Regions from separate parts of the Plantibacter cousiniae (nom. nud.) genome, predicted to be linked through region 3. Evidence: riboswitches for the same ligand, from Rfam matches in the RefSeq annotation. Region 3 holds a riboswitch; each other region holds the start of a gene.
The links. A riboswitch is a leader RNA that binds a small molecule or an ion and turns the genes downstream of it on or off. The one in region 3 is predicted to bind cobalamin.
Positions count from the first base shown of each region.

Region 1: it holds a riboswitch for cobalamin, as region 3 does, so the genes downstream of both, ACW55A_RS19705 (CbtB domain-containing protein) here and ACW55A_RS19225 (ABC transporter substrate-binding protein) in region 3, are expected to answer to the same signal.
Region 2: it holds a riboswitch for cobalamin, as region 3 does, so the genes downstream of both, cobO (cob(I)yrinic acid a,c-diamide adenosyltransferase) here and ACW55A_RS19225 (ABC transporter substrate-binding protein) in region 3, are expected to answer to the same signal.

Region 1 is NZ_CDRVEU010000010.1:252,499-254,752, forward strand. It holds gene ACW55A_RS19695 (cobalamin biosynthesis protein) at 1-91, opposite strand, end outside; gene ACW55A_RS19700 (CbtA family protein) at 69-791, opposite strand; gene ACW55A_RS19705 (CbtB domain-containing protein) at 802-984, opposite strand; cobalamin riboswitch at 1,084-1,298, opposite strand; cobalamin riboswitch at 1,357-1,578, shown strand; gene cobW (cobalamin biosynthesis protein CobW) at 1,698-2,254, shown strand, end outside.
Region 2 is NZ_CDRVEU010000017.1:75,046-77,299, reverse strand. It holds gene ACW55A_RS25965 (PQQ-dependent sugar dehydrogenase) at 1-664, opposite strand, end outside; cobalamin riboswitch at 784-997, shown strand; gene cobO (cob(I)yrinic acid a,c-diamide adenosyltransferase) at 1,089-1,700, shown strand; gene ACW55A_RS25955 (cobyrinic acid a,c-diamide synthase CobB) at 1,726-2,254, shown strand, end outside.
Region 3 is NZ_CDRVEU010000010.1:137,868-140,121, forward strand. It holds gene ACW55A_RS19220 (FecCD family ABC transporter permease) at 1-252, opposite strand, end outside; gene ACW55A_RS19225 (ABC transporter substrate-binding protein) at 249-1,262, opposite strand; cobalamin riboswitch at 1,393-1,591, opposite strand; gene pmrG (lipopolysaccharide core heptose(II)-phosphate phosphatase PmrG) at 1,908-2,254, shown strand, end outside.

The sequences.
Region 1 (2,254 bases), 110 kb from region 3:
CAGCCGAGCAGCCGCGCCGACAGCCCAGCCCGGCGACCAGAGGTGCGCCGGGTTGAAGGGTAACTGGATCAGGCCTGATGCAGGTCGACATGGTCGGCGTGCACATCGTTTTTGCGGAACAGCCAGGCACTGATCAATCCCAGAGCGACCCAGAACAGCGCGTTGGTCAGCAGCGAGGCCATCATGAACTGCGATTCCAGAGCCTCGGGAGCCAGGCTTTCATGGACCAGCGGCTGTGGCGCGCCAAGCACATGCGGGACCAGCAGAATCGCCACACCCAGTGCTTTGAGCAGCCAGTTCTGGCCGAACACCAGTAAGGCCAGCCCGACGGCAGTCGACGCAGCAGCGCCGAGCCACCATAGCTGACGCTGACTCAACTCGGCGGCGGCCGTGCCTGGCAGTTCGGGTGGCAGGCCAAGGGTCGGGGCCAGCACGAACACGGCAAAACCGGCCAGCCCCCACCATGCGCCTTGCACGGTGCGACCCGGTGCCCGCAGGGTGTAAAGCCCGGCAAGCATCAGCGCAAAGCCCACCGCGACCACCAGGTTACCGCCGGTGGTGGACAGCACACGCTGCCAACCGTTTTCGGGCTCCCAGGCCGCTTCTTCATGGGCATGGCTGTGTTCGGCCAACGCGCCGCCCGTGTGCTGATGCAGTTGCTCGGCAGGCGCGTTTTCGTAGGTCTCGGCCTGCTGGATCAGCGGCACCACCCACAGGCTTTGCAGCAGGGTCAGCAGCAGGGCGGCGAGCAGGCCGGTGAAACCTGCGGTGTAGGCGATTCGCTTGAACATTGTGTGGCCCTCAATGGCAAGGAAAGGCAGCGCTGTGACGGGTGTCGTGTGCCGCGTTGTGCACGGCCGCGATGTGCGAGAAACCGGCGAAGTACACCAGACAGGCGCCGAGAAGCGCAGCGCTGATGGCGGCTGTCAGGCGTTGAGTGCGTGTGGAACTGGGCGCGGCGGCGTGGCTGCTGATGGTCGACATGGCGTTCCCTCTTGTTGGTAATCGGCAAGTGGGCCACGTGCAAAAGAACCTGCCGGCAGATGCCGGAGGTTTCAACTGCGCCCGCCCACCGCGGGTTTGTCATTGCAAGCATATCGGGCCGGTCTCCGGGCTCGCGAGGGGCCAGGACGTCAGTGCGTCAAAGCCTGCAAGGTCACCTTCCCATGCCAGCGGCACAGTGGATCAGACCTACTCTCGCTTACCGTTGCGGGGGCAGCACCGGACTTGCTCGACAACGCGAGCGCACCGGTTTCCCGTTTCACCCCGTGAGGGGCACCCGAAACAAGGCGCACAGGAGAGCATGGGCGGCGGGGCAGCGTCAATCTGAACGATTGACCTGTCTGCAGTCACTGCGTAGCCTTGCTGACTCGAGGTTCTCCCCGGGTAAAACATCACCCAGTGGAGCTAAGACGGGAATGCGGTACAAGCCGCAGCTGCCCCCGCAACTGTAAACGGTCATGTTCATTGCACAGCCACTGCTGCGGCGGGAAGGCGCGATGAATGCGTGTCGGCGTTTCTCACTGCCTGCCGCACGCCGCCGTGAGCCAGGAGACCTGCCTCGAACGGGCCGCACATGCTGCGGCCCTGGAGAATTCTCACTACAACCGGGCGGGGTGATCCGGTGGCGATCCGATCTGCGTGTCCTGCATGCGGTTCTCGTCCTGTTTGCCCGCCGCATTGCCAAAGGGCACCTGATGAAAACACTGGCCAAGCTTCCCGTCACCATCGTCACCGGCTTCCTCGGCTCGGGCAAGACCACCCTGTTGCGGCATATGCTCGACAACGCCGAAGGGCGGCGCATTGCGGTCATCGTCAATGAGTTCGGCGAGCTGGGCATCGACGGAGAAATCCTCAAGCAGTGCACGATCGGCTGCACCGAAGAAGAAGCCAACGGCCGGGTGTACGAACTGGCCAACGGCTGCCTGTGCTGCACCGTGCAGGAAGAGTTCTTCCCGGTCATGCGCGAACTGGTCGCGCGCCGTGGTGATCTGGACCATATCCTGATAGAAACCTCGGGGCTGGCGCTGCCCAAGCCGCTGGTCCAGGCTTTTCAATGGCCGGAAATCCGCAACGCCTGCACGGTCGATGCGGTGATCACGGTGGTCGACAGCCCGGCGGTACTGGCTGGTACTTTCGCTGCCTTCCCTGATCAGGTCGATGCGCAGCGCAAACTTGATCCCAACCTGGACCACGAGTCGCCCCTGCACGAACTGTTTGCCGATCAACTGGCCAGCGCTGATCTGGTGATCCT
Region 2 (2,254 bases), on a different contig from region 3:
TCACGTACAGCTTGCTGCCATCCTTGCTGGCGATGACATTCTTGGTCCAGTGGTGATTGAGCGTGCCGCCCGGCAGGTCGACCACCTTGGTCGCCTGCGCGCTGATCGAGGTCTGCCCTGATTCATACGGGAAGCTGATCAGGCGATCGGTATCGGCGACATACAGCTTGTTGCCCACCAGGGTCATGCCGAACGGCGAATTGAGGTTTTGCAGGAAAACCGTGCGCGTCTCTGCCACACCGTCCTTGTCTACGTCGCGCAGCAACGTGATGCGGTTGGCGCTGGGCACACCGGCACCGGCGCGGCCCATGACTTTTTCCATCACCCAGCCGCGAATGCCTTTGGAGTCATCCGGTTTGGCGGGCGAATTGGTTTCTGCGACCAGCACGTCACCGTTGGGCAACACATACAGCCAGCGCGGGTGGTCGAGGTTTTCGGCGAACGCAGCCACTTGTGTGCCCGGCGCGGCGACCGGCTTGGCGCCTTTTTCCCAGCCTACGGCAGGGGCGATGTTGACGGTCGGGATCAGCGTCTTGTTGGGCTCCGGCAGCTTGGGCGAGGGGCCTGTTCCATCCGAGACTTGCAGTCTCGAAGACTCGCCGCAGGCAGCGAGGCCGCCGGCGACCAGAAGCAACACTGCGTAGTGGGGGCTGAGTTTGAACATTGTCGATCTCCATTAACAAGGGCATGGTCCAGTAACTGATAGAGGCACCGCCAACCCGCTAGGTTCAATCACGTTCCGCGGCGACGGTGTCGATTGACGCTCCCGGTCCAACCCTCTACCCTTCGCGGTTTGTTTCAGGTGCTCTGCAATCCCCGATTGGCAGAGTGAAACAGGGAAGCCGGTGTGGGTCGACAGATCCGATCCCGGCGCTGCCCCCGCAACGGTAAATGAGTCAAGGCTGTGCCTGACGCCACTGTGTTTCGACATGGGAAGGCGCGCAGCCGGGGTGACCCGCTCATGAGCCCGGAGACCGGCCTGAATCACTCAATGACATCACGGAGGGTGATGTTCTGTGCAGGGCGTTGCCGTGCTGTCCAGTGCTGTCCTTCCGTCTGTTGTCGCCTGCCCCGAGCGGAGAACCCAGATGAACGAATCCCCCGAACGCGACGAACGCCATCTGGCGCGCATGCAGCGCAAGAAAGCCGTCATGGACGAGCGTATCGCCAGCTCGCCCAACGAGTGCGGCCTGCTGCTGGTATTGACCGGCAATGGCAAGGGCAAGAGCAGCTCGGCATTCGGCATGCTCGCCCGCGCCATGGGCCACGACATGCAGTGTGGTGTGGTGCAGTTCATCAAGGGCCGCAACAGCACGGGCGAAGAAATGTTTTTCCGCCGTTTCCCCGAGCAGGTGCGCTATCACGTAATGGGTGAGGGCTTCACCTGGGAAACCCAGGATCGCCAGCGCGACATCGCCGCCGCCGAAGCCGCCTGGGCCGTGTCTCAGGAAATGCTTCGCGATCCGGCCATTGGTCTGGTGGTGCTCGACGAACTGAACATCGCCCTCAAACATGGCTACCTCGACCTTGAACAAGTGCTCAGCGACCTGCAGGCACGTCCGCCGATGCAGCATGTATTGGTGACTGGCCGCGGTGCCAAAGCCGAATTGATCGACCTGGCCGATACCGTTTCCGAGATCGGCGTGGTCAAGCACGCGTTTCAGGCCGGTATTCGTGCGCAGAAAGGTATCGAGCTGTGAACCCTTCATCATTGAGCGCATTGCAATGAGAGCCCCGCGTGATTGTCCGGCGGTATTGATCGCTGCGCCTGCCTCCGGGCAAGGCAAAACCACGGTGACCGCTGCACTGGCACGCTTGCACCGCAACCAGGGGCGCAAGGTCCGGGTGTTCAAGTGCGGCCCGGACTTTCTTGACCCGATGATTCTTGAGCGGGCCAGTGGTGCGCCGGTCTATCAACTGGACATGTGGATGGTCGGTGCCGATGAAAGCCGTCGTCTGTTGTGGGAGGCGGCTGACGAGGCGGACCTGATTCTGATCGAAGGGGTCATGGGGCTGTTCGACGGCACGCCGTCGAGCGCCGACCTGTCCCGGCATTTTGGCGTGCCGGTACTCGGTGTGATCGACGGCACGGCCATGGCGCAGACGTTTGGCGCACTGGCGCTGGGCCTGGCGCGCTATCAGCCTGATCTGCCGTTCGCCGGCGTGCTGGCCAATCGCGTCGGCACGGTACGCCATGCGCAGTTGCTGGAGAACAGCCTGACCGAAGGCCTGCGCTGGTACGGCGCACTGTCCC
Region 3 (2,254 bases):
CACCACGCCACAGATCGCCAGCCCGGCCCCGCAGGCCGCCGCGACAATGGCGCGGGTCAGCCGGTAGTTCCAGACGATGCCTTCGTCTATAGGGTCGAGTACATAGCCAGCGCCCCAGAGTTTGTTGGCCAGCACCTGGAAAACCACGTTCAGGCTGATCGAGGTTTCACCGATCGCGGCCCCGATCATGATCGCCAGCACCAGCACTGCCGAGACCCAGAGCACATGAACCAACGCTATCGGCAATCTCATTTGGCAGCGTTGAAACGGTTGGCGGCGTCAGCCAGTTCCTCGAAGCCGGTAAACAGACGCAGGCCCGCCTGCATACCCTCGGCGTCGATGATCACGATCCGGTCATGCTTGACCGCGTCCATGTTGCGGGTCACCGGGTCGGTCTTGAGGAATTCGATTTTTTTCAGGTAATCGTCGGCCGGGAAGCGGCGGCGATCCATGCGCGCGATGACCAGAATGCTCGGGTTGGCCTTGGCGATGGTTTCCCAGCCCACAGTCGGCCATTCCTCGTCGGACTGAACGATATTGCGCATGCCCAGGCTGTTGAGCATGAAGTCCGGAATGCCTTTGCGACCGGCCACGAAAGGGTCGCTGGCGAGGTCGGAGCTGGAGAACCAGAACAGCGCCGAGACGTCATTGGCCTTGTTCTGCCGGACGTTGGCGATCGCTGCGCTCAGGCGGGCCTTGAGGTCGGCAACCAGCGCGTCGCCGCGATCCCGCACATCGAAAATCTGCGCCAGTTGCTCGATGCTCTTGTAGATGGTGTCGATGCGGAACGGCTCCAGGCGTGTGCCATCGGCACCGACCAGATTGTCCTTGCCTTCGCAGTCGGACGGCAGGATGTAGGTGGGTATCTTCAGGTCATGGAACTGCTCGCGGGTGCCGACCACGCCCTGTTTGCCGACCATCCACTCCAGTTGCACGGCCACCAGTTCCGGTCGCTTGCCAATCACTGCCTCGAAACTGGGCTCGTTGTCGGCCAGGCGCTCGACCTTGTCGTTCTGCGCCTTGAAGCGTGGCAATACATTGTTGAACCACAGGGAAGTGCCGACCAGTCTGTCGCCGAGGCCCAGTTCGTAAAGCATTTCGGTGCCGGCCTGGCCAATGGTGACGGCCTTGGTCGGCGCATGCTGGAAGGTCAGGGTCGCGCCACAGTTTTCAAGGGTCAGCGGGTACTGAGTGGGGGCGGCGAGGGCCAGGGTGGACAGCGTCAGGCTGGCAGCGAGTGCGGCGAGGCGGGGCAGCGACATGAAATGCGGTCTCCGTTGGAGCAGGTGCCAGGGCGCAATGCACATCAGGAAACACATCCCCGGATGATCACCGGGCACGACAGGAAATGCCGACGCGTGCGGATGTCCTTCCCGGACACCCCGCCGGTTAGTGGATTGAAGCGGGTCGGCAGGTCTCCTGACTGACACGTCATCGCTAGGCTCCGGCCTTCCCGGATCACGATCCAGTGGCAGTCATGGAGCAGGCTCGGTGCCTACAGTTGCGGGGGCAGTTTCGTTTTTCGCCTGGTGAGAAAGGCGTGCGAATTCCCTGTTAGTTCCTCTCGGAAACCGACGCGCGGCATGGTAAACGATAAGCGTTTTAGTGGCTAATCCTTTGCGCACAGCTGCTGCAGCACACGGTCTGTCAGTCCAAAACCGTCCCGATGGGCACGGAACTTTCGGGAAAAACGCTTAAATTATCTTCATGTTCACGTCCGTAAAACCGCAAAGGCCCATTCCAGAGCGTTCGCGTGAAAAACATGGCGCTGGGCCACAACACGTTTTTCACATCTTCTTCACCGCATCGGGACGATGCTGAACCTATCTTGCCTGCATGGGAGCGGCATAGACCTCGGGCACTCCCTAGGTCAACGCCACACATAGGTTCATGGCAGGAGTGGTCCCTTGACCGACACGATAATCAACAAGAATGTACTTCCCCGTTCGGGCATCAGTCAGCGCTACAAATTGCATCGGCACATCGTATCGATGTCCGTTGCCGTCGTGCTGACGGCTATCTGTGCATGGTTCTACTCGGCGTTCTCAGGCGTGCATGTGGTGGACCTGGGGGTCGGCAGCAACCTGAGCGTTTCCGGCCTTCGCGAGCACTGGCGGCAAGGCAATGTGGTGGTGATGATTCGCCACGCCGAACGCTGTGACCGCTCGAGCAACCCGTGCATGAGCGACGCCGACGGCATTACCTCCAACGGCCGCGACGCCGCTTTGGCGGTGGGCGCCGGGTTGCAGAAAAT